DNA from 3 places in the Mesorhizobium sp. P2_E6 genome. Region 3 is predicted to be linked to each of the others. Evidence: riboswitches for the same ligand, from Rfam matches in the RefSeq annotation. Region 3 holds a riboswitch; each other region holds the start of a gene.

Region 1 (10,458 bases), on a different contig from region 3:
GGATACTTGAAGTTTCCGTCATCATCGGTTCCTCGTCGCGGTTTGTTGATGCGCAACGCCCGGCCGGCCCCTTTGTTGCAGCTCCGGTTCCGGTTTTGGAACCATTTTAAGGATTTCAGGGAAGAGCAGTGACCGTTCGACCTTACGAATTTGTAAAGCAGTTCGACTTGCGCCGCGAGGCGCTTCGGCAGCAGGATCGCTTGCACCCCCGCCGGCAATAATACAGCCGGCAAATGGCCCGACCTGCAAAATCCTGTGTCACCCTCGATGAGCAGGTCGGGCTATCCGGGCGCAGACGTTCGACAAACTTTGCGGTCCCTACGGATGGATGCCGCTTGGTTTGCAGTCTTTTGCGATGCTGTCTAAAGCCATCCTGATATCGTCAGGACTATCGATGCCGCCGCTGAAAAGAGCGATCAGGCGACGTGCCAAATGCTCGCGCGCAGGGTGCGAGCCTTCCATGCCAGCTTGCTCGCAATAGTCGTCCAGAATCTTGGTAAGTGTTGCTAACTGCTTCTCGTCAGCTATGCCACGAAAGGTCATCGCGCTTCTCCCTAGTCGGGCGAAAGCGTGATCTACTCTTCCAAGCGCTCGTTGCCGTGCAGATCGAGCGACAATCGAATTGTACGCTTCGGTGCGCAATTGGCGAGTCATTTATCTACGGAACTAGAAGCCCCTAGGCACGTTGCGCCCCTAGCAATGGCCGAAATACCCCCAAGCGCTGAGAACGTTGCAGTTCATCGCTTGATTAAAGAAACAGGCATCACCGAAGCACAAGCACGCGAGCTTATCGCCTTCCTTGGGCCTTACAATTGGCCATCGCTTATGCGGGAAGCGCGCGTCCTGGCCGCCCGAATACGGTAGCGGTACGGAACTGAAACCTAGGCACGAGCTTATGGCTCGATGAGCACACGCGGAATCAATTTCCTCGATCAATGGATTGCCAACAACGTCCCAGAGACGACGAAGGCAGATGTCATTTCGGTCGATGAACTCACCCACAAGCTGATTGCTGACGCCAAGTCGATCGGGATCAAGCGCGTCCCGCATTGCCCTCGGGGTTGAAGGCTGAGCCCGGAGCAGAACTGGCGTGGCCAGGGGTGGCACTTCCTGTTTCAGCGGTTCCAATCGTTTGGCTGGGCTGACCTGTCTTGCCTGTTACGGTGTGGACATTGGCAGCCAAAGCAGTGCCAGCGGAGGCTACGAACAAGCCTAGCACTATCGGAATGAGGCGGTGTTTCATGGTTGTTTTCCCAATGCGTTTTTGATTGTTGGGGCGCTCGGAGTCTTGGGAGCACCCGGCGAACTAACGATTAAACGCTTTTGGGACCATCATTCATCCCAGGGCATCGCAAACTCGTGGATGTCGCTTCCGCCCCCGCAAGCGGCGCGGGCTTTTGAACCAGGGGCAGTTTATACCCGTTTGAACTCGGCAAGCCCCAGGCGTATTCGCTGGCCCTCCGCATAGGCGAGAGCGAAAGATTCCAGCTCGAAAGTCAGCGTCGTTTCTCGGTCAACCTCGATGACGCGGACGTGCCATTCGCCGCAGGCTTCGACCACCTCAATGCAGGGGTGAACCTCATCGCAGCCTCCCTTAGAAAGCAATGGGGAACGTCCTGAATTTTACGACCGGCGAACGAGCCCTTTCAATTCGAAACTCTGTACGCTTTTTTTACCTACGGAGGGTCAGCCCGTTAGAGCGCGACCAAAGGCGACGCCAAGGCCGATAGCGACACCCATGACGAGCTTGCCGGCGAAGTCTAGGGCGAAGGCGCGGACAGGCTTCCAGGCGTGGGCATATGGAACCTCAGCGCCTATCACCGTGGCATGATGGGCGGCTCGACGCCCAACATTGACCGGCTTGCCAAGGAGGGTGCGCTGTTCACCGACTACTACTCGCAGAATTCCTGCACCGCCGGGCGGGCTGCGTTCATTACCGGCCAGAGCCCCTTCCGGGTCGGACTGTTGAAAGTCGGCCTTCCGGGAGCAAAGCAGGGTTTGCAGGACAAGGACCCAACCATCGCCGAACTGCTCAAGCCGCTCGGCTATGCCACCGCTCAGGTTGGCAAGAACCATCTCGGCGACCGTAACGAGTTCCTGCCGACCCGGCACGGCTTCGATGAGTTCTTCGGCAACCTCTACCATCTGAATTCGGAAGAGGAACCCGAAGACCCGGATTATCCGAAGAGCCCCGAGTTCCACGCGAAGTTCGGTCCGCGCGGAGTCCTCGACGTGAAAGCCACCGATGTAGACGACCCGACGGAAGATCCGCGCTTCGGTCGCGTCGGGAAACAAGTCATCAAGGACACCGGCCCTCTGACGCGCAAGCGAATGGAAACCGCCGAAGAAGAATTGCTCGCCCGGTCGCTGGACGTCATGGACCGAGCGGTAGCCGCCAAGAAGCCGTTCTTCCTTTGGCACAACACGACGCGCATGCATGTTTGGACCCGCCTGTCGCCCAAGTGGCAGGACAAGACCGGCTACGGCCTCTATGCCGACGGCATAGCCGAGCTTGACGACGTGGTCGGCCGGCTGCTGAAGAAGCTGGACGATCTCGGGATCGCGGACAACACGATCGTCGTCTTCTCTACCGACAACGGCGCAGAGAGTTTCTCGTGGCCCGACGGCGGAACGCAACCATTCCGCGGCGAGAAGGGCACCACCTGGGAGGGGGGCTTCCGTGCGCCGTGCGTGGCCCGTTGGCCAGGCGTCATTCAACCCGGCACGATCGTCAACACGACGATGTCGCACGAAGATTGGCTGCCAACCTTGCTCGCCGGGGCCGGCGCGCCGGATATCAAGGAGAAACTGCTCAAGGGCGAGAAAGTCGGAGACAAGACTTTCAAGACCCATCTCGACGGTTACAACTTCATGCCCTTCTTCAAGGGCGAAACCAAAGACGTGCCGCGCAAAGAATTCTTCTATTTCGACGATCAGGCCAACATCAATGCGATGCGCTATGGCGATTGGAAGATCTCGTTCGCCTGGATCGAGGGCAATCTGTTCACCGGCAAGCGCGTTACGCAGAATGTGCCGTACGTGGTCAACCTTAGAGAGGACCCGTTCGAGAAGTACCAAGACGAAGCGGGAGCCTATGAACGGTGGTGGAGCGATAAACTGTGGACGATGGTTCCCGCTCAGTCGATCGTTGCGGAGTTCCTCGCAACCTTCAAGGACTATCCGCCAAGCCAGAAGTCCGGATCGTTTGGCGTAAGCCAATTCCTGGAGGCCCTCCAGAACGGAGCCAGCGGCGCCGGGAATTAGGTCCCTGGTAGCCACTGCCTTCGCACGACTTAGTTGCGACAGGGTACCCCGCTTGTGGGGCTCCCTGTCGACCTCGAGAGGAGGCTTGAATGAGGCTCACCCACGCGATCTTCGTGCTGATGGCCCTGACGGGTTTGGGAATAGCCACGTTGGCGGCTTCGCCGGCAATGGCTCAAACGGACCAGCTTCCGTCGTGGAACGATGGCGCTGCGAAGCAGGCGATCCTCGACTTCGTAGCGAAGTTAACCAAGGAGGGCGGCCCGCAGTACGTCCCGCCAGCCGAGCGCATCGCCACCTTCGACAACGACGGCACGCTCTGGTCCGAGCAGCCTTTGTACTTCCAGTTCCTCTTCGCCATCGACCGCGTGAAGGCCGTGGCGCCGCAGCATCCGGAGTGGCAGACCGAGGAGCCATTCGCTTCGCTGCTCAAGGGCGACATCAAGGGCGCGCTGGCCGGCGGGGAGCACGCCCTGATGGCGATTGTGGGCAGCAGCGTCGCCGGGCTTACGACCGATGAATACGCTAAGATTGTAGGAGACTGGCTCTCCATCGCCAGGCATCCTAAGACCGGCAAAGCCTTCCCCGAAATGACCTACCAGCCGATGGTCGAACTCCTCGCCTATCTCCGCGCCAACGGGTTCAAGACGTTCATCGTTTCGGGCGGCGGCGTCGAGTTCATGCGCGTCTTCGCTGAGCAGGCCTATGGCGTCCCCCCAGAGCAGGTTATCGGCAGCAGTGGCAAACTGAAATTCGAAATGCGCGACGGCAAGCCGGTGCTGATCAAGCTGCCCGAGATCAACTTCTATGACGACAAGGAGGCTAAAGCCGCCGCGATCCAGACCTTCATCGGTCGCCGGCCGATCGCTGCGTTCGGCAATTCCGACGGCGATCTTGCAATGCTGCAATGGACCTGTGTCACGGACGGCCCCCACTTCTGCCTCTATGTCCACCACACCGACGCGGAGCGGGAATGGGCCTACGACAGGACGTCGTCCATTGGCCGGCTCGATAAGGGCCTCGACGAGGCCGCCAAAGGTGGTTGGACGGTCGTCGACATGAAGGCAGACTGGGCTAAAGTGTTTTCGTTCGAGCCCTGAGTTGGCCACACGGGCATTGCATCAAGGACGACGCGACAAGCCATGACAAAACTTGCCGACACCGAAAGAACGCTCGCCGGCTCAACGCCGGTCAGTTCACCCCAGGTTTGGATTCCCGGCGGCACGTTCCTCATGGGATCTGACAAGCATTATCCGGAAGAGGCGCCAGCGCACCGAGTGACGGTGGGCGGTTTCTGGATGGACATTTGCACCGTTACCAACCGCGACTTCGCGCGCTTCGTCGAGGAAACCGGATATGTGACGGCGGCCGAGCGGCCGGCGAACCCGGACGACTACCCCGGTTGGCAGCCGGACATGCTTGCGCCTTCGTCGGTGGTGTTCATCAAGGCTAAGCAACAGGTCGATCTTCGCGACCACTACAATTGGTGGGTGTATGTGCGCGGCGCCAATTGGCGTCGTCCACGCGGCCCGGCGAGCTCGATCAAGAAGCTTGCCGACCACCCTGTTGTCCATGTGGCCTATGAGGATGCCGAAGCCTATGCAAAATGGGCCGGCAAGGAGTTGCCGACCGAGGCCGAATGGGAGTTCGCTGCGCGTGGCGGGCTCGAGGGTGCCGAGTTCGCATGGGGTGATGAGTTGACGCCGGGCGGCAAGCATATGGCCAATATCTGGCAGGGCGAGTTCCCTTACCGCAACACGCTCGATGATGGGTTCGAATATACGGCGCCGGTCGGTTCGTTTCCCGCCAACGGCTACGGCCTGCACGACATGGCCGGCAATGTCTGGCAATGGACGACCGACTGGTACCAGGAGCATAGCCGGATCGACAGCCCGTGCTGCACGATTGACAACCCGCGAGGCGCCAGGCGCGAGGACAGTCTCGATCCCAGGCAGCCAGCGATCAGGATACCGCGCAAGGTGATGAAAGGCGGGTCGCATCTTTGCGCCCCGAATTATTGCCGGCGCTACCGCCCGGCGGCGCGAATGGCTCAGCCGGCCGACACATCGACCAGCCATCTGGGTTTCCGTTGCATCGCGCGGTGAGGGCCGACGCTAGTATCGCCCGCCGGGGATGGTCCAGTATGATCAGCAATAATGTCCGCTACGCCCTGTTAATGGTCGTTGAGACGGCCGCGGCGATATTCCTGTTTTTGACGATTTTCCCAATGTTCCGGCAAGTGATCACCCAATTGGGAGAACCACAGGATATCAGTCCCTACGAGCAGTCCGCGGTGGTTTGTGGTGCCCTCGTTCTACAGACCTGCTACTGGGTCAGGTTTCGCTGGGTTGCGATCCCCGCACCGTTTCGCAATGCCTTAGTCAGGCATTTGTTCCTGTTTGCCAGCCGGGTCAGCTTCTTCTTTGGAGGCGCTTTGTTTTCGGTTTTCTTTTTCCGCCACGTGCCGGAACTCGATCAATTTCCTTCTTTCATTCAGGGAGCAGTCAAGCTGTTGGAAGTCCTGCTGGTTCTGTTCAGCCTGTTTTGCTATTCGCTCGAAATAGAACGGTTGGGCAGGGCAAGGGAAGACCATTTCGCTGCATCCGGCCGCAGCAGATAATTCAGGCTGGCCAAATCCAGAATTCCTTTGATGGACGGCTTATGATCCATATTGGTCGCAGGAGACCCGATATGGGCATTACCACGCCCGCCGGATTCAAATGGACTGCAACACTGCGGCATCGCAAGCAACGTCGTTGCGGCCAAGATGGGCGCCAGCGAAATGGCACCTTTCTGGCTAGTTCGTCCCAGAACCGGACCGTCCCCTTCTGATGCGGTGGACGGCTCTCCTCCCTCCCTGCGGGTATGTTCGCGGGATCAGAGATGGAGGAGCGCTATGATGAGCAACGTTATGACGATTGGTCTGGATATCGCGAAGTCCGTGTTTCAAATCCATGGCGTGGATGCGGCGGGCGAGGTTGTCGTTCGCAGGAAGCTGACCCGCGGGCGCGTGCTAGGGTTCTTCGAGAGGCTACCAAGATGCCTGGTCGGGATCGAGGCCTGCAGCTCCTCGCACTATTGGGCTCGCGAGCTCATCGCGCGAGGCCACGATGTTCGGCTGCTGCCGGCACAATATGTGAAGCCCTATTTGAAGCGTCAGAAGAATGATGCGGCCGATGCAGAGGCCATTTGCGAGGCGGTGACCCGACCGACCATGCGCTTCGTTCCGGTAAAGTCGCCCGAGCAGCAAAGCGTGATGATGCTGCACCGGGTGCGGTTAATGCTCAACCGCCAGCGCACGCAGATATCGAACGCGATGCGATCCCACCTGTCCGAGTTCGGGGTCGTGGCGCCGATCGGGCGGAATGGAATCGAGCAACTGCTCATGGTCATCAATGACGAAAACGACACTAGAATACCCGCTGACGCACGGCTATGCCTGCGAATGCTGGAGGCACAGCTCCGGGTCGTGAAGGAACAGATCCTCGAAAACGATCGCCGGGTCCGCGCGAATGCGCGAGAGACCGAACTCGGGCGCAGGCTGATGGAGATCCCCGGGGTCGGTCCGCTGCTGGCGAGCGCGTTCATAGCGACCGTCGCCGATCCGCATGCGTTCAAGTCGGGACGCTGTCTATCGGCCTGGATCGGGCTCGTTCCAAAGCAGAACTCGAGCGGAGGCAAGGAGAGGCTCGGCAGCATCTCCAAGGCTGGTAATCGCTACCTGCGACAGCTGCTCGTGGTCGGTTCTATGGCGGTCATCCGCTATGCCGAGCGGAACGGAACCAGGAGGCCATGGCTTATGCAGTTGATGGCGAGGCGAACGACCAAGGTTGCAGCGGTTGCGCTGGCCAACAAGACAGCCCGGATGGTTTGGGCATTGATGACAAACGGCGGGCGCTACAGGGAGCCGGACATTCGCATAGGATAGACAGGGCGAGCGATCGCCGACGAGGTTGGAAAGGGCGCACAGGAGCTAATGCACAAAGCCGGTTGAAACCGCCGGATCAGGAAAACCCACTGGGGCCGTGCACCTCGAGTGCGTGCTTACGATCGGGACCTGAGCCGCGCGTATGGCATTATGGCCAGCGGCACATGAAAGGCCGCACCTACAGGTCGGATACATGGCCGCACCAACCAGCGACTGCAAAAGCCTCAAAAAATCCCTTGCCAACGGAGAGCCGTCCATACACGGCCCCACTTCGGTCATTTGCTGCCTGTCCCTAAGGGCCGCTCATGGCGCAAGGCGGTCGTCTACGGGGTACGTTCCGAAGGTCTGCACCTGACGCTACTGCTCGTTTTGCAGATAAAGCCGAACAGCAGCTTTCCAACCGATCTCCCCCACAGGCGGCAGCGGATGGCGGTCGGCACCAACCGGGTTCATCGGCAGGTGGGGATGGGGAGTGGCTTGTGGGGCCCACCAGCAGGCCGAATAGCTGAGGCGCACGACACCGTCGGTTGCACTGAGACAGCGGCTCTGCTACTGCCAACCCACATCCAGAGAGGGCTTCGGCCCCGCCAACCAGCCTTGACCGGCAACGGTGGTGACAATGATGTGGCCTCTCTCGAGGCAACAGTAGGTCTCTCTCCAGATGCGTGTGTGAATTCTGGAGTTTTCTTATGCTCTCACGACGTGGTTTTTTGATCGGAGCAGGCAGCCTGCTCACAGCGGCGTTCGTCAAGGACGCGCGAGCGTTCGTTGGTAGGACCGGCCAGCCCCTGCTCGCGTCCCCGGCGCAGGTCGCCGAGACCATGTTCTGGTATGACAGTGGCGAGCAGGGCTATCTGTTGACTGTCGGCCATTGGACCTTCTGCCCCCGCCGCCAACCTGGCGGGAGTTCTTCATCAGCGAGGGCATCGCACACGAGGCTGAGGCCGAACATCGCGCCATTTGGGAGATACACGAGATCGATCCCGGAGATTACGATGACGACGTTGACGGATTTTTCTGGGAGACCCGGTTCGATCTTGAGACGGGTCCGACTGCCAAGGCCTACCGCCTGCTGAAGAAGCTGGACCTCGGCCCAAAGCTCCAGCGCGGGAGCGATGAACCCCATCTAGTATTCCGCGATGGTGATGTCGCCAACGACGATAGCAGATGGGTCGATGCACGTGACGAACTCACGCTATCCCTCCTGCAGGCTCGGCTGATCGATCTGAAGCTGCCAATCCGAATTGCAGAAGGAATTTGAGGGGCCGACATGATAGGCGACAAGCCGACGCCGACCGCCAGCGCGCGGAGTCCCGGTATCGTGCCCTACTCGTGCCGGTACTGTGGCTGGGTGACCGAGGTGCCGAGCGAGGCCGGAGCACGTCTCTGTGTGCGGTGTGTGCGTTTCGAGGGTGATGTGCATCCGGCTATGACAGGAGCGCGGATTTCGGCACATAGCGCCCGCATCATGGGCATGATCAAGAACAAGGACTGAAGTTAGTCGAGACTGCAATCGTGCGTCAGATAGCGGATCGACCCGGGGCGGCTGCCTGACGGCGGGGGGCGGGGGTGGCTTTGTGGGCCCCCTGTCAAACTTCGCTGACTGACACCCATTCGCCGTTCTGCTTGTGGTGGAAGATCGTGCCCCTGGCGGCACAGTCGTTGCGGAAGTAGCTATACCATTGCGGGTTGCTCGGCCGCGCCCGGTGCTTGCATTGGTCGGATTCGCCGCCGGTGATGATCTGATCGATGCGCATAAGCGAATGTTGGGCTGGGTCCAGCGGATCGTAATGCGTGTCGCGCGGCCGAAACCAAGAGCGCAAGCCGTCCGGTATTGGCGCCGCCCGCGCGCGGATCTCGCCGAGCAGCGGCTCGGCCGATACGAAGGCGAATATCGGACGCAGATTCCTTTTAGCCTCGATCAGCGCCGGGACGTTCAGATCCCAGCGCTTTTGATCCTCGCAGGTGGTGCCGATCGCGACGAAGATGCGAGGTATGCCGCTCGGTGACGTATGGGCGGATATCGCCCCCGATCAACTCTCAGGCCCAAGAACTGCTTGGCTACACCACACAAAAACCTCTGGCGTTGCTGGAGCGGATAATCGGCCTAAGCGCGAAGCCGGGAGATGTAGTGCCTGATCCGTTCTGCGGCTGCGGAACGGCCATCGAGGCTGCCCAAAAAGCTTGAGCGCAGATGGATCGGCATCGATGTAACCGGGCGACGCACCTTCCCAATTGCGGGGAATGCCTTCAACGTCAGCGCAAATATTTCTGCTTAGTTTCATGCCCTTTAATCGGCGTTCAACGACATCAATCGCTAGCGCGTCTCTTTGAGGATGACCCGCATGATTTCCGTGGGCTTTGACCTCGCGTCCAACTTCGCACAATTCAGGAATTGTTCGACGGCAAGAAATTGGATCGCCGCCCGTCGTGCGGACGCGCGACGGCTCCCGCGCGTACCGACACCAGAGGAAATCAGAGAATCACGAGGTTCCGACGGCCTTGCCACAAGGCGTCCCGCCAGGAGAAACCGTGCCTCTTACATCGACGCCTTGAACGGCCCGATCCGGCTCCAACCACGGAATTTGCCTGTCTGGTGTCAGACGACATACGCCCGCGAATAAGCACGAAGCCAACCAGCCAGACCGGCAACACGACAACCAGATCGCCGATCAGGGTCGTTTTGAGGAAGGAGAAAGCTTGTCGCGTGTTTAAGCCTTCCTATGCTTACAGGCGGCGCACGATCCGCCTGCCGTGGACTTCCGCAAGCAAATCAGCCTTTCCTTAGCCGGCTGGCGTGTACCAGATCGGCGATGTGTAGGCTCGTTCCTGCGTGGTCATGGTCACATCCGGCGACATCTTGATGCCAAAGTATTTCGCGTCATAGGCGGGCCAGCGCGGCGTCGGGATCTCAATGACGCGGCCATAGTAGAAAGCCCGCTGGGACGGATCGAAATTGGGGTCCTTCCATACGGCACTGAGCTCTGGCGCTCCGATCGTGTTGGTCCATGTGGCATTGGCTACGTCGACCGTGTCGCCAACCGGCGGCAGCTTGCCGTCGGTGCCCGGCTTGCGGTCGCCGGACCAGGCGACATCGTACACCTGTTCATGCACCTCGCCGGCGGCGTCCAGCCAACCTTTGACGATCTGATAGCGGTCGAGATTGGCGCCGATCGGATCCTTCAATGCCGCAACCAGGAAGGTCGGCACCTTGCCCGCTGGCGCCTGCTTGAGGTCGCCGCCCATCGGCACGCCCTTGGTGTAACCGG
Region 2 (10,458 bases), on a different contig from region 3:
ATGTGGCGCAAGCTGAGGCCACTGCGCAGCAAGGTTTCGCCGTCGCCCGGCATCTCTCTGTAACCATTTGAAATCGCAGTCGGATTCCTTAGCGCCGCCATAGCCTCTCCTTGCTTCTGCGCGCAGGCGGCCAGCGGTCGTGCCAGCCGTCTCGCCTCGATAGCATATACCAATATTGATATAGCAATCATCAAAGATCGCATTTGACAGTTATGGCAAAGGATCACAACCTTCGCGCGTTCCGAGACGCGACGGTCGCAGACGAGAAAAATCGTATCGATTGAAATCAGCGCCTCGGGGCCATGGGAGGATACCGGAGATCGATATGACGGCAGCAGTGCCTTGGCGCTTCTGCACGATTGCGCGGCCCGCGACCCCCGGGGTGCCGCGTCCATCAACCAGGGAGAGTTAAGTGAAAATCATCAAGACGTTAGTCGCCGCCTTGGCGGTCAGCATCGCGGCCATGTCGGCCACCGCCTACGCAGCCGACAAAGGCCTCGTCGGCGTGCTGATGCCGACCAAGACCTCGCAGCGCTGGATCAACGACGGAGACGCCGTCAAGTCCCAGCTCGAGGCTCTGGGCTACACCGTCGACCTGCAATATGCGCAGGACGACATTCCAAACCAGCTCAGCCAGCTGGAAAATGAAATCACCAAGGGCCCGAAGGCGCTGATCATCGCCTCGATCGACGGCACCACCCTGTCGGACGCGCTGCAGAAGGCCGCTGACGCCGGCGTCGTCGTCGTCGCCTATGACCGCCTGATCAAAAAGACCGCCAACGTCGATTACTACACGACCTTCGACAATTTCGGCGTCGGCGTCATCCAGGCGAATTCGCTGGTCAAGGGCCTCAAGGAGCGTTTCCCGAACACCAAGCCGTGGAACGTCGAACTGTTCGGCGGCTCGCCCGACGACAACAACGCCTTTTTCTTCTACAATGGCGCGATTTCCGTCCTGCAGCCACTGATCGACGACGGCTCGATCAAGATCAAGTCCGGCCAGACCGGCATGGACAAGGTCGGCACGCTGCGCTGGCTGGCGGCCACCGCTCAGGCCCGCATGGACAATCTGCTTTCGGCCAACTACTCGGACGGCAGCCGCGTCGATGGCGTTCTGTCGCCCTATGACGGCCTGTCGCGTGGTATCACCGCATCGCTGCGCGCTGTCGGCTACGGCACGGACGCTCAGCCCTGGCCGATCGTGACCGGTCAGGACGCCGAGACCGCCTCGGTCAAGCTGATCATCTCGGGCGAGCAGTACTCGACCGTGTTCAAAGACACCCGCGAACTGGCCAAGTCGACCGTTGAGCTCGTCGACAAGGTGCTGTCGGGTGGCAAGCCGGATGCCCTCGACACCAAGACCTACAACAACGACGTCAAGGTCGTTCCCTCGATCCTCTTGACGCCACATGAAGTCGACAAGTCGAACTACCAGGCGCTGGTCGTCGACTCCGGCTACATCAAGGCCGACGAGCTGAAGTAATTCGGTTTCAAATCCAGGGGTCCTGCGCAACGCAGGGCCCCTTTTCGTTCACCAGCAGGCCCGGTATTGTTACCGACCTCGCCGGCAGTGTTTGCCGACCTCTCAGGGAGCGGTAGTCCCAATGGCCTCGACGATTTTGGAGATGCGCGACATCACCAAGACGTTCCCCGGCGTGAAGGCGCTGTCGAACGTCAACCTCAGCGTCGAGGAAGGCGAGATTCATGCCGTGGTCGGCGAGAACGGCGCCGGCAAGTCGACGCTGATGAAGGTGCTCTCGGGCGTCTATGCGTCCGGCACCTATGATGGCGCGATCGTCTACCGTGGCGAGGAATGCCATTTCAAGGGCATTCACGACAGCGAGCACAAGGGCATCGTCATCATTCACCAGGAGCTTGCACTGGTGCCGATGCTGTCGATCGCCGAAAACATTTTCCTTGGCAACGAACACGCCAGATTTGGCATCATCGACTGGAATGCCAACGAGACACGTACCAGCGCCTTGCTGAAGAAGGTGGGCCTCAAGGAGGACCCCAAGACGCTGATCACCAATATCGGCGTCGGCAAGCAGCAGCTGGTCGAGATCGCCAAGGCGCTCAGCAAGGAAGTGCAGTTGCTGATCCTCGACGAGCCGACGGCGAGCCTGTCCGAAAAGGACAGCCAGGCACTGCTGGACCTGCTGCTCGAATTCAAGCGGCAAGGCATCACCTCGATCCTGATCTCGCACAAGCTCAACGAGGTGAACCGGGTCGCCGACAAGGTCACCATCATCCGCGACGGACGGACCATCGAAACACTTGCCAAGAAAGACATTTCGGAGGACCGCATCATCACCTCGATGGTCGGCCGTTCGCTCGACGACCGTTATCCGCCGCGCGAGCCCAAGATCGGCGAGGTCGTGCTCCAGGTGAAGAACTGGTCGGTCTATCACCCAATCCATGCCGAGCGGCAGGTGATCAAGGGCATCGATATCGATGTCCGCAAGGGTGAGGTGGTCGGCATTGCCGGGCTGATGGGCGCCGGACGCACCGAATTCGCCATGAGCCTGTTTGGCCGCTCCTATGGCCGCCGCATCACTGGCGACGTGCTGCTCAAGGGCAAGCCGATCGATGTTTCGTCGGTGAGCAAGGCTGTGGAACACGGCATTGCCTACGTCACCGAGGACCGCAAGACCTACGGTCTCAATCTCATCGATCACATCAAGCACAACATCACGCTGGCCAACCTGCCCGGCGTGTCGCGCCACGCCGTGATCGACGACCTGCGCGAACTTGCCGTCGCCAATGACTACAAGGCCAAGACCAACATCCGCTCGTCCAGCGTCTATCAAATGACCGGCAATCTGTCGGGCGGCAATCAACAGAAGGTGGTGCTGTCGAAATGGCTGTTCGCCAATCCGGAAGTGCTGATCCTCGACGAGCCGACGCGCGGCATCGACGTCGGCGCCAAGTATGAAATCTACACCATCATCGCCCGCCTCGCCTCCGAGGGTAAGGCGATCATCGTCATCTCGTCGGAGATGCCAGAACTGCTCGGCATCACCGACCGCATCTACGTCATGAACGAAGGCCGCATCGTCGGCGAAATGGCGGCGAGCGAAGCCAGCCAGGAAAAGATCATGCGCGCCATCGTTCGGGGAGAAGGAAAAGCATCATGACCACCGAAAGCGCTCCCGCGCCGAAAAGCGGCGTCGCCGAAGATGTGCAGCAGGGGCCGCGTGTGGCCGTCTCGGCGCTGATCACGAATCTGCGCGAATACGGCCTGATCCTGGCGCTGATCGCCATCATGGTGTTCTTCCAGTTCACCACGTCCGGCACGCTCTTCAAGCCGGTGAACCTGAGCAATTTGGTGCAGCAGAACAGCTTCATCATCGTGATGGCGCTGGGTATGCTTCTGGTGATCGTTTCGGGCCATATCGACCTCAGCGTCGGCTCCGTCGCCGGTTTCATCGGCGCGCTGGCGGCAATGATGATGGTCATCTGGCCGCTTGGCCCCCTCAGCAATCCGCTGGTTGTATCGATCATCTGCCTCATCATCGGCGGCGGCATCGGCGCGGCCCAAGGCTACTGGATTGCCTATCACCGAATACCGAGCTTCATCGTGACGCTGGCCGGAATGCTCATCTTCCGCGGCATCTGCCAGGCGCTGCTGGGTGGCGGGTCTTCCGTGGGACCGCTTCCAGATGGCTTCAAGGCGCTCAGTTCCGGCTTCATTCCGGACGTGATCGGCCCCTTGACGCTGATCCCGCCGACGGTGAACGCCGCCGGCAAGACCATCATCGGCAGCGGCCTGACACTGCACATGACGACGATCCTGATTGGCGTCGTCGCCGTGCTCGCCTATGCGTATTTCGGGCTCAAGGCACGGCGCACGCGCGAGCAGCACGGCTACGAAGCCGAGCCTTTCACGCTGTTTGTCATCAAGACCCTGGTGACCAGCGCGCTGGCGCTGTTCCTAGTCTACCAGTTCGCCAGCTACAGGGGCCTGCCAATCGTTCTCATGGTGATGGGCGTGCTGATCGCACTGTTCGTGTTCGTCACCAAACGCATGACGATCGGCCGGCGCATCTACGCAATGGGCGGCAATGCCAAGGCGGCACAGCTATCGGGCATCAAGACCGAGCGACTGACCCTGATGGTGTTCGTCAATATGGGCGTGCTGTCAGCGCTTGGCGGCCTGATCATCGCGGCCCGCCTTGGGCAGGCAGTGCCGGCGGCAGGCCTTGGCAGCGAGCTCGACGTCATCGCCGCGGTGTTCATCGGCGGCGCCTCGGCGATGGGTGGTGTCGGCCAGGTCATCGGCGCGGTGGTCGGCGGCTTCATCATGGGCGTGATGAACAACGGCATGTCGATCATGGGCGTCAATGTCGACTGGCAGCAGGTGGTGAAAGGCCTGGTGCTGCTCGGCGCGGTGGTGTTCGACGTCTACAACAAGAACAAGGGCTGAGGGAACCAGGAAGGCATACGGGTCACATCGCGGCGCTGCCCGGCGGCACGAAAAGAAGTCCCTGAGGGACCAGGCTCGCGAGCGCAATCCGAATGGAGAATTTCACCCGTGGCATGGACGAGGTCCTGGCCGCGCTGGGCAAGGTTTGCCGTCCCGGCAGCCCCTGCCAAGGCAAATGAGAGAGGATTCATCATGCTGATCTCCCAGATTCTCGATGACGCCGAGACCATCCGCGTCGTTGCCCGCAACGGCGGCAAGACCCGGATCATCAATGGTGCGCGCAGCGTCTATTCGCTGGCGATGGAGGCCGCCCGCACCGGCGTCGGGCTCGTCGCGCTGATCGAACGCAAGGGGCTTGGCGAGACAATCGATCTCGATGCCGCCTACAAGAAGGGGCGGCTGCTGTCGCCGATCAACCACCCCGATCCGGCGCACCTGCATCTGACCGGCACCGGACTGACGCATCTCGGCTCGGCCGCGACGCGCGATTCCATGCACAAGAAGCTCGGCGCCGAGGGCGAGGAACAGCTGACCGATTCCATGAAGATGTTCCGCATGGGGCTGGAGGGCGGCAAGCCGGCGAAAGGCCAGATCGGTGTGCAGCCGGAATGGTTCTACAAGGGCAACGGCACGATGGCTGTGGCGCCAGGTGCCGCACTGCTGTCGCCGGCTTTCGCCAAGGACGCCGGCGAAGAGCCGGAAGTGGCCGGCATCTATGTCATCGGCGACGATGGCGCACCGTTCCGTGTCGGCTTCACGTTGTCGAACGAGTTTTCCGACCACGTCACCGAGCGCGTGAACTATCTGTTCCTGGCCCACTCCAAGCTGCGCAACGCCTCGTTCGGGCCGGAAATCCTGATCGGCGACCTGCCGTCCGACATCCGCGGCAGCTCGCGCATCTATCGTGACAACGAGGTGCTGTGGGAAAAGCCGTTCCTGTCAGGCGAAGCGAACATGTCGCACACCATCGCCAATCTCGAACACCACCACTTCAAATATGCGGCTTTCCGCCAGCCAGGCGACGTGCATGTGCACATGTTTGGAACGGCGACGCTGTCCTTTGCCGACGGCATCAAGACCGAGGCTGGCGATGTGTTCGAAATCGAGGCCAAGGATTTTGGCCTGCCGCTGCGCAACCCACTCGAGATCGAGCAGCCGGTGAAGGTGGCGGTGAAGGCGCTTTGACAGCACGACCTCCCCTACGAGTGGGGAGGTCGGCCGTTCGAAGCTCAATAAATATCGAAGTCGAAGTACTTGGCCTGGATCTTCTTGTAGGTCCCGTCGGCAACGATGGCGTCTATTGCCGCATTGAGCTTGTCGCGTAGCGCGGTGTCTTCCAGGCGAACGGCAATGCCGGCCTGGGTCTCCGTGCCCTTGACGTCACCGACCAGCTTGCAGCAGCCGTCGCTTGCCTTCTTCAACCAGTCCACCAGCACGAATTTGTCAGAGATGACGGCATCGAGACGGCCGTTCGTCAGATCGGTGATCGCCTCTTCCTGGGTCGGGTAGAGTTTCGCCTCCGCGCCAGCCTTGCCATAGACATTCTGGGCATAGTCGGCCTGCGTGGTCGAGGCCTGGGCGCCGACCGTCTTGCCGGCAAGGGCCGCCGGTTCGGTCGAGGTGAGTTCGGTATCCTTCGGCGCCACCAGCGCGAGTGGCGTCGTATAGTATTTGTTGGTGAAGGAGACCTGCTTCTTGCGTTCCTCGGTGATGCTCATCGAGGCGATGATGGCATCGAATTTCTTGGCCTGCAGGGCGGGGATGATGCCGTCCCAGTCCTGGGTGACGATCTCGCACTCGACCTTCATCTGCGCACACAGCGCATTGGCGATGTCGATATCGAAGCCGACGACCTTGCCGTCCGGGGTGATGGTGTTGAACGGCGGATAGGCACCCTCGGTGCCGATCTTCAGTTTCTCAGCAGCCTGCGCCGACAGAGAGCCGGCCGCCATCAGCAACACGGCAGCACCTGCTGCCGATATGATCCATTTTGAAATCCGCATTTTCTTGGTTCCCTTGAACGCCGCCAGCTTGGCGACCAGAAAGCCAGCCAAGCATGACGAGCCATCGCAGGCAAGTGTATTGCCCGACGGGAATTGGGTTCAGCGCGCTGGGCGGAAATGCTTGGACAGCTTCAGGCCTTGCGCCTGGTAGTTGGAGCCGAGATCGGTGCCGTAGAGTGCCTGCGGCCGCTTCAGCATATGCTCGTAGACCAGCCGGCCGACGATCTGGCCATGGTCGAGGATGAACGGCACTTCGTGGCTGCGCACTTCGAGCACTGCGCGACTGCCGGTGCCGCCGGACGCCGAATGGCCGAAACCCGGATCGAAGAAGCCGGCATAGTGGACGCGGAACTCGCCGACCAGCGGATCGAACGGCGTCATCTCGGCGGCGTAGAGCGGCGGCACATGCACCGCTTCCTGGCTGACGAGGATGTAGAATTCATCGGGATCGAGCACCAGTTCGCCGGCGCCGCTCTTGTGGATCGGCTCCCAGAAATCGACGACCTCTTGTGCCGCGCGCTTGTCGACATCGACGAGACCGGTGTGATGCTTGCCGCGATAGCCGACCAGGCCGTTCTGATCGCCGTTAAGATCGATCGACAGCGCGATGCCGCCGCCGGAAATGTTCGGCGGCTCGGTTGCGACCAGCATCTCGGCGCGATGCAGGTCATGCAGCTCGGCTTCCGAGAGCAGTGCATTGCCGGTGCGGAAACGGATCTGGGACAGACGCGAACCGGTGCGCACGACGATCGGAAAGGTGCGCGGGCTGACCTCGAGATAGAGCGGGCCGTGATAGCCGGCGGCGATCTTGTCGAACTCGTGTCCGCGATCGGTCATGACGCGGGTGAAGATGTCGAGCCGCCCGGTGGAACTCTTCGGATTGGCCGAGGCCGAAATGTCCGCCGGCAATGCCAGGCTTTCAAGCAAGGGCACGATATACACGCAGCCGGTCTCCAGCACCGCCCCCTCTGCAAGATTGATCTCGTGCAGCTGCAACCGGTCGAGCTTTTCCGAAACCTTGTGGTTGGGACCCGGCAGGAACGAGGCCCGCACCCGCCAGGCCTTGTCGCCGAGGCGCAGATCCAGGCTCGCCGGCTGGATCTGATCGGCATCGAACGCGCGCGCCGACTTCAGCGCGCCGGACCGGAACAGCGCCGAAATGTCCTGATCGGGAAGAATGCCTGTCTGCCGCAAGGCTCCACTCCTAGGCCAGGCGATTCTTGGGGCCAGGCGATTTTCTGTTCGCAGGTTCTTGCCGCAAAACCGTGGAACACTGCTGCGGAACCTGCTTGGTACAAACCTCTTAATCAAGCCGGCAATTGACGCAAGCGTGGCGCGGGTCTAAAGGGTCGTTATCCCGTGGTGATTTGGCCGGTCGGCTTGCAGCCACGTTAAACAAGTCGCTAAAGGACCGTCGGGCCGCAAGGCCGTATGGACCGGTTGCGACTTTCGCGGCCGGTTTTTTTGTGTCTGGAACAAAAGCGATGAGCACCAAGAAGCGTAACTGGAAGCCTCAAACGACACTCGTGCATAGCGGAACCCTGCGTTCCGGTTTCGGCGAAACCTCCGAGGCGATGTACCTCACCCAGGGCTATGTCTACGAAACTGCGCAGGCCGCCGAAGCCCGCTTCAAGGGCGAGGAGCCGGGGTTCATCTACTCGCGCTACGCCAACCCGACCGTCGACATGTTCGAAAAACGCATGTGCGCGCTCGAAGGCGCCGAGGACGCGCGCGCCACCGCATCCGGCATGGCCGCGGTGACGGCCTCGCTGTTGTGCAGCGCCAGGGCCGGCGATCATATCGTGGCAGCACGCGCGCTGTTCGGCTCCTGCCGCTGGGTGGTCGAGACGCTGGCGCCGAAATATGGCATCGAGGCGACGCTGGTCGACGGCACCGACATCGCCAACTGGGAAAAGGCGGTCAAGCCGAACACCAAGCTGTTCTTCCTGGAAAGCCCGACCAACCCGACGCTGGAAGTGGTCGACATCGCCGCGGTTGCCGCGCTTGCCAATTCGATCGGTGCGCGGCTGATCGTCGACAATGTCTTTGCCACACCCCTGCAGCAGAAGCCGCTGCAGCTCGGTGCGCACATCGTCGTCTACTCGGCGACCAAGCATATTGACGGCCAGGGCCGCTGTCTCGGCGGCGTCATCCTGTCGGACAAGAAGTGGATCGACGAGAACCTGCACGACTATTTCCGCCACACCGGCCCCAGCCTGTCGCCGTTCAATGCCTGGACGCTGCTGAAAGGGCTGGAGACGCTGCCGGTGCGCGTGCGCCAGCAGACGGAAAGCGCCAGCAGGATCGCGGATTTCCTGGCCGAGCGGCCCGAAATCGTCCGCGTCATCTATCCCGGCCGCGCCGACCACCCGCAGGCGGCCATCGTCAAGAAGCAGATGTCGGGCGGCTCGACGCTGATCTGCCTGGACGTCAAGGGAGGCAAGCAGGCGGCCTTCGCCTTGCAGAACGCGCTCGACATCGTACTGATCTCCAACAATCTCGGCGATGCCAAGAGCCTGATCACCCATCCGGCGACGACGACGCACAAGAATCTGAGCGACGAAGCGCGTGCCGAACTCGGCATCGGGCCGGGCACGCTCAGGCTGTCGGTCGGCCTGGAGGATACCGACGATCTTCTGGAAGACATCGAACAGGCGCTGAAGTCGGCCAAGTAAAAGGCCTTTGGCCATCAGGCGCCGGACGGCGTCTCTTCCAACTCGGCCGCCTTGGTGCCGATGGTCATCGCGTTGCCGCGCCAGTCGACGGCGCCACCCAGCCAGCCGCGCGCCCACATCGCCGGCAGGATCAGGTCGCGCATCATGATCGCCGCGACCATGCGCGACGACAGGTACCAGCCTTTGGACCAGGCCAGGGCGCATTCAGGAAGGTAGAAGGCCGCCAGCACGGCAATGGCGGTTGCCCAGAGGCTGACGCCCGCGCTTGCCGCCGCCAACAGCGCGAGTGCCAGCGGCACCACTGCCCCGGTCAGGATTTCGGGTGCGAAAAACCATGGGAAAGTGACGCGGCGCAGGCGCGCCCAACGGGCCTGACGCGACCAGATCTCGTCAAAGGTGCGCCGGCCGAGCGGTTGCTCGAAGGGCGCGGCGACGAGATTGACGCGCAGGCCAAGGCCATTGACCAGCTTGGTCGCGGCAGCGTCCTCGGCGATCTCGGCGGCGAGCGCACGGATGCCACCACTGGCGTCGAGCATCGGCTTGTTCCAGAGCATGCTCTTGCCCTGGGCAAAGCCGAGGCCAAGCGCCTCGCCGGCATATTGCCAGCGCGCTTGCAGCGTGTTGAGGAAAGCGCATTCGACCTCGGCCCAGAAGCCAGCGGGCCGCGAGCCTATCGGCGTCGAGCAGACAAGGCCGGTGTCGGGCCGCCATGCAGCCATCAGGTGCTGCACGTAGTCTCTCGGCATCAACACGTTGGAATCGGCCAGGACAACCCAATCGTGGCGCGCTGCCTCCCAACCCTTGACGCAATTGTTGAGTTTCGGATTGGCGCTGATGCGGTCGTCGCCGATCAGCAGCCGCGCCGGCACCTTGGGAGAACGGGCGATGGCGGCACGGATCAGCCTGACCACCGGATCGTCCGCATGGGCGACGCAAAAGACCAGTTCATAGCGAGGCCAGTCGAGCGAGAGGGCGCGCTCCAGCGTCTCCTGCGTGAACGGCTCGACGCCACGCGATGGCACGATAATCGACACCGGCAGCGGCTTGCCGGCCGGCGGCGCGATGGTGCGGTGGCGCTTCAGACGCGAAGCGGCGAGCAGGATGCTGGCGAGGTTTGAAAGGATGAGAGCGATCGAAAGCGAGGCGGCTATGAGGGTGAGTTCCATCGAGACCTGGCCACTCCAGAAAAGACGGCCCGCGTGATGGCCGTTTTCAACAGTTCGACAGAGCGCCGAGTCGCCCGCTTCGTGCACACCACCATTGTCATGTGTCACTTAAATGACATTCTTTGTCGGCACCTGCCTTTCAGGCCGGGCGCGACAAGACGCGCACGTTGACCTGCTCGCCCGGAGCG
Region 3 (10,458 bases):
GCTCGCGCTCGCGCAGATAGGCGATGACCTCGTCGCGCAATTCGCCGGGCACGCGGAACGCCAAACCGACGCAGGAGCCACCACGGTCGAGACCGAGCACCAGCCCCGGCCGCTGACGCGTGCCGCGATGCACGAAGGAATAGACGCACAGCGAGCGCCGGTAGCCGTGCAGGCGGGCGCGCTGCGTTTCGACATGCGCGAAACCCGGCCGCCAGATCAGCGACCCATAGCCAAACACCCAAAAATCGCCCATATCGCCGCGCCTGATTGTAAAAGAATGGCAGCACCACACCGGAATCGGTGTTTTTTCCGTCCGCCTCTGTCTACCTGTTGTTGTCGGAATCGCGAGTCCGCCTACAACACCCATGCGTTAACGAGAGCCAAAGCATGACGTCAAGTGACGAACGCCAACCGAAGCGCCGACGCCTCCTGTTCTGGCTTGCCGCGTTCATTGTCGTGCTGTTCGCCATTTACAGCGCTGGCTGGTTCTACCTGGCTGACCGGGTCCGAAGTGAAGCCGACAAGGCGGTTGCCTCGCTCAACAAGAGTGGCGTCGAGGCCGGCTGTGCCAATCTCCAGGTCAGCGGCTATCCGCTGAGCTTTGCCGTCTCCTGCGACAATCTCGCTTATGAGGACGATGCCAGGAACATCGCCGCCTCGGCCGGCAGCTTCAATGCCGTCGCCCAGATCATCCAGCCGCTGTCGCCGGTGGCCGATCTGCGCGGTCCGCTCAGGACCTCCGTTCCAGGCATGATGCCGCTGTGGATCGACTGGGACAATTTGCAAGCCAACGTCAAACTGTCATGGCCGCTGCCACGGCGGATTTCGCTGCAGGCCGAGGGCCTGTCCGGCCAGACCGATCCCGCTGATGACACCGATCCGGTCGAACTGTTCAGTGCCGGCAAGGCGGACAGCCAATTGCAGCCGAAAGGTGGGGATATCAACTATCTCGGTAATTTCAGCGATCTCGAGATCGATGCCGAGGCGATCGGCGGACGGGTGCTGCCGGCGCTCGATGCCAGCGGCGACGTGACGCTGAAGAATGGCGTCGAGCTGATCGGCAGGCAAGTGAAGAGCCTGCGCGGCCAGGCGATCGAGATCCACAACCTCGACCTGTCGTCAGGCACGGCGCGCGTCACCGTTTCCGGACCGCTGTCGGTCGATGCCGATGGTCTCATCGACGCCGACCTGACGATCACGCTGAAGGATCCGAAGGCCGTGGCGGCGATCCTCGGCGGTGCCATCCCCGAGCAAAAAACGCAGATCGAGCAGGGCTTTGCTGGCCTGGCGCTGCTCGGCAACCAGCCGTCGATGCCGCTCAAGGTGGTCAAGGGCAAGGCCTCGCTCGGCTTCATTCCGCTGGGCAAGATCAAGCCGGTGGAATAGCGCATCGATGGCAAAACCCGTGAGACTGCTGAGTGTCGGCGCGCTGACGCTGGATACGATCTTGCGTGTCGAGACGCTGCCCGGCCACCAAGGCAAGTTCATCGCCTCCGACGGCGTCCAGATCGCTTCGGGCATGGCGACGAGCGCGGCCTGCGCTGCACATCGCCTGGGCGCCGATGTTTCGTTGTGGGCGAGCACGGGCGACGATTCAGTCGGCGATCAGCTGATCGCCGGGATCCAAGCAGAAGGCGTCGATTGCAGCTTCGTGCGCCGCGTCAGTGGCGCCCGCTCGGCGCTGGCCTCGATCCTGGTCGACGCGCATGGCGAGCGCATCATCGTGCCGTTCTACGACAGCCAGGCCCAGGCCGATCCCGAGGCTCTGCCGCTCGCAGACCTCTCGGCATTCGATGCCGTGCTGGCCGATGTCCGCTGGCCCGGTGCCGCAGCGCTTGCCCTGGAGGCGGCGCACGCCATCGGCCGGCCGGCGATCCTTGATGCCGATACCGCGTCGAGGGACGTGCTGGAACTGCTGCTGCCCCTGGCATCCCATATCGTGGCTTCCGAGCCGGCGGCGCGCGTACTGTGCGGCGCGGAACTGGATTCGCGCCAGGCCTGTGAGGCACTCGCCCGGCGCGGCGATGCGTTTGTCGCGGTTACCGGCGGCGCGGCTGGCACCTGGTGGTTCGATCGCGCGACGGGATCATCGCGACATGTCGCGGCGCCGAAAATCAATGCGGTCGACACGCTGGCCGCCGGCGATGTCTTTCACGGCGCCTTCGCCGTCGGACTGGCGGAAGCCATGCCGGTCGAGCAGGCCTTACGCTTTGCCAGTGCGGCCGCCGCGCTCAAATGCCTGCGCTTCGGCGGCCGGCTAGGCGCGCCGGACCGGGCCGAGACGCTGGCGATGATGAAAAGCCACTGGCCAGCAGGCTGAAGAAGCGACCTACGCCTTCGCCGGGTGCTCGACCGCCTGACGGCCGAAATCGGGGACGTCGATGTCCTGGCCGGCCTCGATGATCGAGCGGCGCACCGCACGGGTGCGGGTGAACAGATCGAACAGCTTTTCGCCGTCGCCCCAGCGGATCGCCCGCTGCAGCGACGCCAGATCTTCCGAGAACCGTGCCAGCATTTCGAGGATGGCGTCCTTGTTGTGCAGGCAGACGTCGCGCCACATGGTCGGATCCGAGGCGGCGAGACGGGTGAAATCGCGAAAACCTGAAGCCGAATATTTGATCACTTCGGATTTGGTCACCGACTGCAGATCGTCGGCGGTGCCGACGATGTTGTAGGCGATGATATGCGGCAGGTGCGAGACGATGGCCAGCGTCATGTCGTGATGCTGCGGGTCCATCGTGTCGATGTTGGCGCCGCAACGGCGCCAGAATTCCGACAGCCTCTCCAGTGCATCCGGGTCGGTGTCGGGCAGCGGGGTGAAGATGCACCAGCGATTGTCGAACAGGTCGGCGAAACCGGCATCTGGGCCGGATTTTTCCGTGCCCGCCAGTGGGTGGCCGGGAATGAAATGCACGCCATCGGGCACATAGGGCTGCATCTGCGCAATCACCGATGCCTTGGTCGAGCCGACATCGGTGAGGATCGCACCCTGCTTCAGCGCCGGCGCGATTTCCTCGGCCACAGCGCCGGACGAGCCGACCGGCACCGAGACGATGACCAGATCAGCATCGCGGACCGCTTCCTTCGCATCGCTGGAGTAGGAGGAGCCGAGCCCAAGCTCTTGCGCCCGCGCCAATGTCGCGGCACTGCGGGTCGAGATGGCGACGTGACGGGCGAGGCCCTCGCGACGGATGACGCGGGCCAGTGACGAGCCGATCAGGCCGATGCCGACCAGCGCGATCTTTTCAAACATCGGTGATGTCATGGTGTTCTAGCTTTTCAGGAATGTCGTGAGAGCGGCGACCACGCCGCGATTGGCCTCTTCGGTGCCGACGGTCATGCGCAGCGCGTTGGGAAAGCCGTAGCCGGAAACGCGCCGCAGAATATAGCCGCGCGCCGTCAGATAATCGTCCGCCGCGGCGGCCGAATGGTTCTGGTCGTCGGGAAAATGGATCAGGATGAAATTGCCGACGCTTGGCGTCACCCGCAGCCCAAGCTTGCCGAACTCCTCGCTCAACCATGTAAGCCACGTTTCGTTGTGCATCACGCTGCGTTGGACGTGGTCGCGGTCACGGATCGCGGCGATGCCGGCCTCGATCGCCGTCGCATTGACGTTGAAGGGGCCACGCACACGGTTGATGGCATCGACGATGTGCATCGGTGCGTACATCCAGCCGATCCGAGCCCCGCCGAGGCCGATCTTGGAGAAGGTGCGGGTCATCACCACGTTCTCGGCCCCGCCGACCAGTTCGATGCCGGCTTCATAGTCGTTGCGGCGAACATATTCGGCGTAAGCCGCGTCGAGCACCAGAAGCACATTTCCGGGCAAGCCGGCATGCAGGCGGCGCACTTCCTGGAACGGCACATAGGTGCCGGTCGGGTTGTTGGGATTGGCAAGGAATACGATTTTCGTGCGCGGCGTGACGGCGGCCAGCATCGCATCGATGTCGGCACGCTCATCGGTCTCCTTGACCGCGACCGGAGTTGCGCCGGCCGACTGGATGTAGATTTTGTAGACCATGAAGGCGTGTTCGGTGAAAATCGCCTCGTCGCCGGGAGCGAGATAGGTTTGCGCCAGAAGGCCGAGAATTTCGTCGGAGCCGTTGGAACAGATGATGTTCTGCGCGTTGAGACCATGCACCTCGGCGATCGCCTCACGCAGCCGCCTGGCGGTGCCATCGGGATAGACGTCGAGCTTCGCAGCAATCTCCCGCGCGGCCTCGATCGCCTTCGGCGACGGACCCAGCGGATTCTCGTTCGACGACAGCTTGTAGACCTTGGCGACGCCGGCGGGCGCGGTGCTCTTGCCCGGCACATAGGCGTCGATGTCCATGATGCCCGCGCGCGGGGTTGGACGTGCCTTGTCCGGTGTCTGGCTCATGTCGCAAAATCCGTCGAGAACGCTTCCGTCTGGAAGCCGCAGCGGAAATACAAGCCACGGCCCGCAATGTCGAGAGGTGGCAACCTCCGGACCGCGGCTGGCCGTTGACGCGGGCGCGCCACAGTCCTAGAAGAGGTACGAAATTCCGTGGTGATTTGGCCGGTCGGCTTGCAGCCACGTTAAACAACTTGCTAAAGGGCCGTTTGCATCCTGTAACCGGCTTTGCGACTGCAATGCCGGTTTTTTGTTGTCCGCGCCGGCCGGACACCGCATCGGCCTCGAATTTCGAAAGCACCGTGCGGATTCAAAGTGTGAGATGGATGCAATGGCCGCTCTGCGCGCTGGAAAAACCAACAACGAGGCTGACCAGCCGTCGAGCCCGGTGCTGCGCTTTGGGCCCGACAAGCCGCTAAAGCTCGATGCCGGCACCCTGCTGTCGCCGTTCCAGATCGCCTACCAGACCTACGGCACGCTGAACGACGCCCGTTCCAACGCCATCCTCGTCTGCCATGCGCTGACGGGCGACCAGCATGTCGGCAGCACCAATCCGGTGACCGGCAAGCCGGGCTGGTGGGAAGTGCTGATCGGCCCCGGCAAGATCATCGATACCAACCGTTTCTTCGTCATCTGCTCCAACGTCATCGGCGGTTGTCTGGGCTCCACCGGCCCGGCCTCGACCAATCCCGCCACCGGCAAGCCCTATGGGCTCGACCTGCCGATCATCACCATTCGAGACATGGTGCGCGCCCAGCAGATGCTGATCGACCATTTCGGCATCGAAAAACTGTTTTGCGTCCTCGGTGGCTCGATGGGCGGCATGCAGGTACTGGAATGGGCGTCGAGCTATCCGGAGCGCGTCTTCTCGGCGCTGCCGATCGCCACCGGCGCGCGCCATTCCTCGCAGAACATCGCCTTCCATGAGGTCGGCCGGCAGGCCGTGATGGCGGATCCGGACTGGCATGGCGGCAAATATTTCGAGCACGGCAAGCGCCCGGAAAAGGGCTTGGCGGTGGCGCGCATGGCCGCCCATATCACCTATCTGTCGGAAGCTGCCCTGCATCGGAAGTTCGGCCGCAATCTGCAGGATCGCGAGGCGCTCACCTTCGGCTTCGACGCCGACTTCCAGATCGAGAGCTATCTGCGCCACCAGGGCATGACCTTCGTCGATCGCTTCGATGCCAATTCCTATCTCTACATGACGCGGTCGATGGATTATTTCGACCTCGCCGCCGACCATGGCGGCCGGCTGGCGGATGCGTTCGCCGGCACGAAAACCCGCTTCTGCCTGGTGTCCTTCACCTCGGATTGGCTGTTCCCGACCGAAGAGAGCCGCTCGATCGTTCATGCGCTCAACGCCGCCGGCGCGTCGGTATCCTTTGTCGAGATCGAGACCGATCGCGGCCACGACGCCTTCCTGCTCGACGAGCCGGAACTGTTTGCCGCCATCAATGGCTTCATCGGCTCCGCGGCACGGGCGCGAGGACTCGCATCATGAACGTCACCCGCAACCAGCGCGTCGACCTCGAAGTCGTCGCTAACCTCATTCCGCCACAGTCGCGCGTGCTCGACGTCGGTTCAGGCGATGGCTCGCTGCTCGAATTGCTGCAGGACACCAAGCAGGTCGACGGCCGCGGCCTTGAACTCTCGCAGCGTGGCGTCAACGAATGCGTGGCGCGCGGCTTGAGCGTCATCCAGGGCGATGCCGACAAGGATCTCGAGTTCTATCCCGACAAGGGCTTTGACTTCGTCGTCCTGTCGCAGACCCTGCAGGCCACCCGCAACCCGAAGCTGGTTCTCAAGGAACTGCTCAGGATCGGCAATCGCGCCATCGTGTCCTTCCCCAATTTCGGCCATTGGCGGGTCCGCATGTCGCTGTTCCTCAATGGCCGCATGCCGGTGACCACGGACCTGCCCTATTCCTGGTACGACACGCCCAACATCCATTTCTGCACCATCCGCGACTTCGTCAATCTGTGCGACGAGCTTGGCGCTACCGTGGAAAAAGCAACCGCGCTCGACGCCAATGGCCAGAAGATCGGCCTGTCGATGCCATGGTGGTTCTGGAACTTCTTCGGCCAGCAGGCGGTGTTCTTGCTGAAACGGTAATCCCGCCGCACCATTGTCGACTTCACGCCTGGTCAAGGACATCCGTGGCCTTATGCGGATGCTCAACGCCATCAACGAAGATCACGTCGGCTTCCGAGTTGTCGGTCCGCAACGTCAGTATCGCCTGATAGGCGGCCGAGTTGTACCATCCGCGCACGTGTTGCCTGTCGGGAAATTCGATGATGATCAGGTGGCCCTGCCAATCGTTTTCGATGACCTCGACCTCGCCGCCATGGACCAGAAAACGACCGCCGAAAGGGGCCAGCGTGGCATCGATCTTCTGCAGATATTCGACGATCTGCGGACCCATCCGGGCTTGGCGCATATGGGCAACGGCGTAAGCAGTCATGACAGTACTCCCTCTGGAACCGAAGCCGAGCAGCCGGCCTCGCGACGGCAATCTGCCCAAACACCTGCCGCGATGCGATTACGTCTGACGTAGTGGAATGCATCCAGATTATAGACGCGTCATTCATCGCAAGGGCGATTCGCAAGCATAGGGCGCGGCAATGGTGTTGCAGTTGAAGCGCTAGATAGTGGAATTCGTCGTTTCACGCGCATTGAGCAGCATCCCGGTGGGGTGACAGGTACGTCTGTTTTTTGTAGCGTCGTGGCCAATACGGGGGATATGGAAGGCCGATCCATTTGACCGTCCTGAAGATCGAAAGACCTGGCAGGAAGCGTATTTTTTACGCTGGAAATGGCTGACGCAGTATGACCCGGAAGACAGAGCACGCTCCTCTCATCACGGTCATCACGCCGACTCACAACAGGCGCGAGGCGGTATTGCGCGCCGTGGAAAGTGTAATTTCCCAGAGCATGCCGAGGTTCGAGCATATTGTCGTCGACGATGGCTCGACGGACGGAACCGCGGCGGCACTGGCCAGCATTCGTGATCCGCGACTGATCTATGTCGGCGCGAAATGGCGAGGCGCCAATGCCGCCCGCAATGCAGGCATCGAGCGCGCGCAGGCACCCGTCGTGACGTTCCTCGATTCCGACGACGTCTATCTGCCGCACAGGCTCGAACGGACCCTGACCTGGTTCGATGCCAATCCGGCGCTCGAAGTGCTGATCAGCTCTTATGTCTCCCTGAAGGGCGGACGCGCCACCGATTGCATCAATCGCGATGCATTCCTAAACTCTGCCACGCTGGAACGAACGCTGGTCGCGGAGACAATCTTGATCGCGGGATCGGCGATAACAGCCCGCCGCGAGGCGTTGCTGGCCATCGGCGGCTATGACAGCGACATCGCCAGGATGCAGGATCGGGAATTGCTGCTGCGGCTTGCCCGGCGCTTTGGCGCGCAATTGTCTCAGGACATCGACTGGACGAAGCACAATTCGGAGAATTCGATTTCGCGACGTCGCGACGGCTATGTCGAAGCCTATGCGAATCTGATGCGCAAACACCCGAATATTGCCCGCTCCTACCCGCATATCCCGCCCTACATGATCACGCGGCAGATCATTTCCGATATTCTGAAGTGCCGGATTCCGGAAGCCTTCTCGGGCTACATGGCCAACCGCTCGTCGAAAGATCTCGGCTACTCGCTGCCCGAACTGATCAATGGCTATGTCTATGGCCGGCGCTGGCGTCGCGACCTTCACCACGAGTTTCGGCAGAAGTTCGACGCCCGTCCGGCCTGACTGCTGTCACTACGACGAAGCTATCGGTCGAGCTCCGGAAAATACGGGTCCGAATAAAACCGTCTGTCCCGCTCGCCTTTCAAGCAGTCGACAGGCGCAGCAGTGTCGACGGGGATGTCCCTCGTCCCATCTTGAATGCCGCTCACTTCGAGGACCAGCTTGCGCCGGATGGCCGTAGAAAATTCGGCGGCAGCGTAAATCGGCAGCACAAAGGAACCAGGCCCTCCGGTCACGCACTGCGCATAGTACTGGTCGAGATGGCTGAAGGTTGGTGACGGATTGATCAGAATCGGCAGGCCGTTGATGACGATGCCTTTGGCAGTTGCCGCATCGCGCGTCGCGGTGACCGGCGGCCCGATATTGTTGGGACCATCGCCTGATATATCGATGACGCTGCGTTCGCCCTCGAAAGAAGTGCGATCGAAAATCTCGGTGCCGAAAGCCAGTGCAGTGGAAATCGAAGTGCCGCGGAAGCTGCGGAACGGCCGGGCCGCGACCTTGTCGGCAAAGCTGTTGGCGCTCTCGGCGCTGTCGATGATTTGCCAGTCGATGATCGCATCGTCGCGCACCGTGCCGGCCCATTCGAAATAGGCGAGCGCGATGCGGCCCGTCTTGCCGGCGCGGACAGCCTGGATGAAATCGGGATGCCGCAGCGCCTCGACATAACCGGCGCGCTGCAGGGCAAACTCCTTCTCGTCCATCGACAGCGAAATGTCGACCGCCAGCACCAGCTCGACATCGACCGCCAGCGCATCCGGCGGCGGGGCGGTCGGAGTAGCCTGGGCACAGGCAAGACAGGCAAGCAGGCGTAAAGCATCAAGCATGGCCGACGCCAGAGTTGTTTCTTCGCGAAATCTTCCTTCGCGATCGCGGCAAAATAAAGCTTGGAGCCCGTAACCGGGGAAAACAGCCTATTTCTTGCGGCGGGCGGCCGCCGGCGGCGGGTCGATCGCACCGGCCCTGACGCGGACAGGTTTCAGCGCCTGCGCACCGGTATCCTTGACGATCGTCAACGCGCGGGGAAAGAACTGATTGTTGTGCAGCCCGCGTCCGATGTTGAGGATCGCCGTCTCGGGCAAGCGCTTATCCAATGTCGAAAGCACGCGCCGCAGCGAGGGCCCGTCGAACGCGTCCAGGGCTTCGTCGATGATCACCCATTTCGGCTGCCGCAAGGCGAGCCTGGCGAAGGCCAGCGAACGCTGTTCGTCATCGCCCAGCTCATGCTCCCAGCGCGCGCTGCGGTCGAGTGAGGATGACAGCCGTCCAAGCCCGACTTCGGCAAGCACCGCCGAAATGTCGGCGTCGCTCGCCGGCGCAGGTCCGTTCGGGTGATCGAGGACCTCGCGCAGCGTACCGGTCGGGAAATACGGCACGCGCGGCACGAATATGGGGTTTTCTCCCGCAGGCAGGCCGATCCGCCCACTCCCCCATGGCCACAGGCCGGCAATGGCGCGGAAGAACAACGTCTTGCCGGCGCCGGGGTCGCCGGTGATCATGACGCGCTCGCCGGGACGGATTTCGACATGCTCGTCGGCAAGCTTGGTGCAGCCGTCCCGCGAGGCCACTTCGAGCTTCTCGAAAGTCAGGCTGCCATTGGCGTTCTCGCCGAAGGCAATGCGCCTTTCCTTGTCGTGCAGCACATCGGTCTCATTGAGCGCGATGCGGAAGTCGGCGACGCGCATCAACGTGGCGCGCCAGTCGGCGATGCTGCCGATATTGTTGATGAACCAGCGCAACGAAGAGTGAACCTGGTTGAAGGCGCCGACCGCCATCATCAGCCCGCCAAAGCTGATATCGCCGGAGAAATAGACCGGCGAGGCGACCAGGATGGGTGCCACGACGGTGATCCAGCCATAGGTGTCGGTCACCCAGGACAGGTTGATCTGGGCGGTGTAGATGCGGCGCATGGCGCCCAGGACCGTACCGAGGTCGAGTCCGAGCCGTCGCCTGGCGTCGGCCTCGCCATGGTACAGCGCGATGGCATCGACATTCTCGTTGACGCGCACCATCGACGAGCGAAGCTCGGCTTCGCGTGTGTAGCGGTCGCTGTTGAGGCGGATCAGCGGTCGCCCGACCAGCCAGCTCAGCCAGGAGGCGGTGCCGGCATAGAGGATGGCGGCCCAGACCATGTAGCCCGGTATGGCCAGCGCGGTGCCGCCAACATGAAACACGAAGCCCGAGGACAGTTCCCACAACACGCCGACGAAGGATACGAGCAGGATACACGACTGCAGCAAGCCGACGCCGAGGTCGGTCGACAGGTCCGACAGATGCGCGGCGTCCTGCTGCATGCGCTGGTCGGGATTGACGCCGATGGCGCC

Evidence for each region. A riboswitch is a leader RNA that binds a small molecule or an ion and turns the genes downstream of it on or off. The one in region 3 is predicted to bind S-adenosylmethionine.
Region 1: it holds a riboswitch for S-adenosylmethionine, as region 3 does, so the genes downstream of both, AC1D08_RS04700 (hypothetical protein) here and metX (homoserine O-acetyltransferase MetX) in region 3, are expected to answer to the same signal.
Region 2: it holds a riboswitch for S-adenosylmethionine, as region 3 does, so the genes downstream of both, AC1D08_RS04385 (O-succinylhomoserine sulfhydrylase) here and metX (homoserine O-acetyltransferase MetX) in region 3, are expected to answer to the same signal.

What each region holds. Positions count from the first base shown of each region.
Region 1 is NZ_JBFUEQ010000001.1:995,533-1,005,990, forward strand. Features, by position in the region: gene AC1D08_RS04655 (hypothetical protein) at 1-25, opposite strand, end outside; gene AC1D08_RS04660 (hypothetical protein) at 319-543, opposite strand; partial or broken gene AC1D08_RS04665 (DUF768 domain-containing protein) at 904-1,041, shown strand; partial or broken gene AC1D08_RS04670 (arylsulfatase) at 1,792-3,264, shown strand; gene AC1D08_RS04675 (HAD family hydrolase) at 3,384-4,361, shown strand; gene AC1D08_RS04680 (formylglycine-generating enzyme family protein) at 4,404-5,366, shown strand; gene AC1D08_RS04685 (hypothetical protein) at 5,405-5,881, shown strand; gene AC1D08_RS04690 (IS110 family RNA-guided transposase) at 6,161-7,189, shown strand; SAM-I-IV-variant riboswitch at 7,747-7,846, shown strand; gene AC1D08_RS04695 (hypothetical protein) at 7,885-8,061, opposite strand; gene AC1D08_RS04700 (hypothetical protein) at 8,061-8,450, shown strand; gene AC1D08_RS04705 (DUF5131 family protein) at 8,779-9,213, opposite strand; gene AC1D08_RS04710 (DNA methyltransferase) at 9,195-9,377, shown strand; gene AC1D08_RS04715 (DUF3604 domain-containing protein) at 9,974-10,458, opposite strand, start outside.
Region 2 is NZ_JBFUEQ010000001.1:934,886-945,343, reverse strand. Features, by position in the region: gene AC1D08_RS04420 (LysR family transcriptional regulator) at 1-101, opposite strand, end outside; gene chvE (multiple monosaccharide ABC transporter substrate-binding protein) at 413-1,483, shown strand; gene mmsA (multiple monosaccharide ABC transporter ATP-binding protein) at 1,605-3,137, shown strand; gene mmsB (multiple monosaccharide ABC transporter permease) at 3,134-4,426, shown strand; gene araD1 (AraD1 family protein) at 4,619-5,611, shown strand; gene AC1D08_RS04395 (ABC transporter substrate-binding protein) at 5,656-6,429, opposite strand; gene AC1D08_RS04390 (2'-deoxycytidine 5'-triphosphate deaminase) at 6,529-7,623, opposite strand; SAM riboswitch at 7,779-7,856, shown strand; gene AC1D08_RS04385 (O-succinylhomoserine sulfhydrylase) at 7,914-9,104, shown strand; gene AC1D08_RS04380 (ceramide glucosyltransferase) at 9,119-10,270, opposite strand.
Region 3 is NZ_JBFUEQ010000006.1:375,388-385,845, reverse strand. Features, by position in the region: gene AC1D08_RS17790 (gamma-glutamylcyclotransferase) at 1-253, opposite strand, end outside; gene AC1D08_RS17785 (DUF2125 domain-containing protein) at 388-1,386, shown strand; gene AC1D08_RS17780 (sugar kinase) at 1,394-2,320, shown strand; gene AC1D08_RS17775 (prephenate/arogenate dehydrogenase family protein) at 2,330-3,265, opposite strand; gene hisC (histidinol-phosphate transaminase) at 3,272-4,381, opposite strand; SAM riboswitch at 4,519-4,596, shown strand; gene metX (homoserine O-acetyltransferase MetX) at 4,707-5,876, shown strand; gene metW (methionine biosynthesis protein MetW) at 5,873-6,487, shown strand; gene AC1D08_RS17755 (DUF1330 domain-containing protein) at 6,510-6,836, opposite strand; gene AC1D08_RS17750 (glycosyltransferase family 2 protein) at 7,202-8,137, shown strand; gene AC1D08_RS17745 (DUF1194 domain-containing protein) at 8,158-8,961, opposite strand; gene AC1D08_RS17740 (ABC transporter ATP-binding protein/permease) at 9,049-10,458, opposite strand, start outside.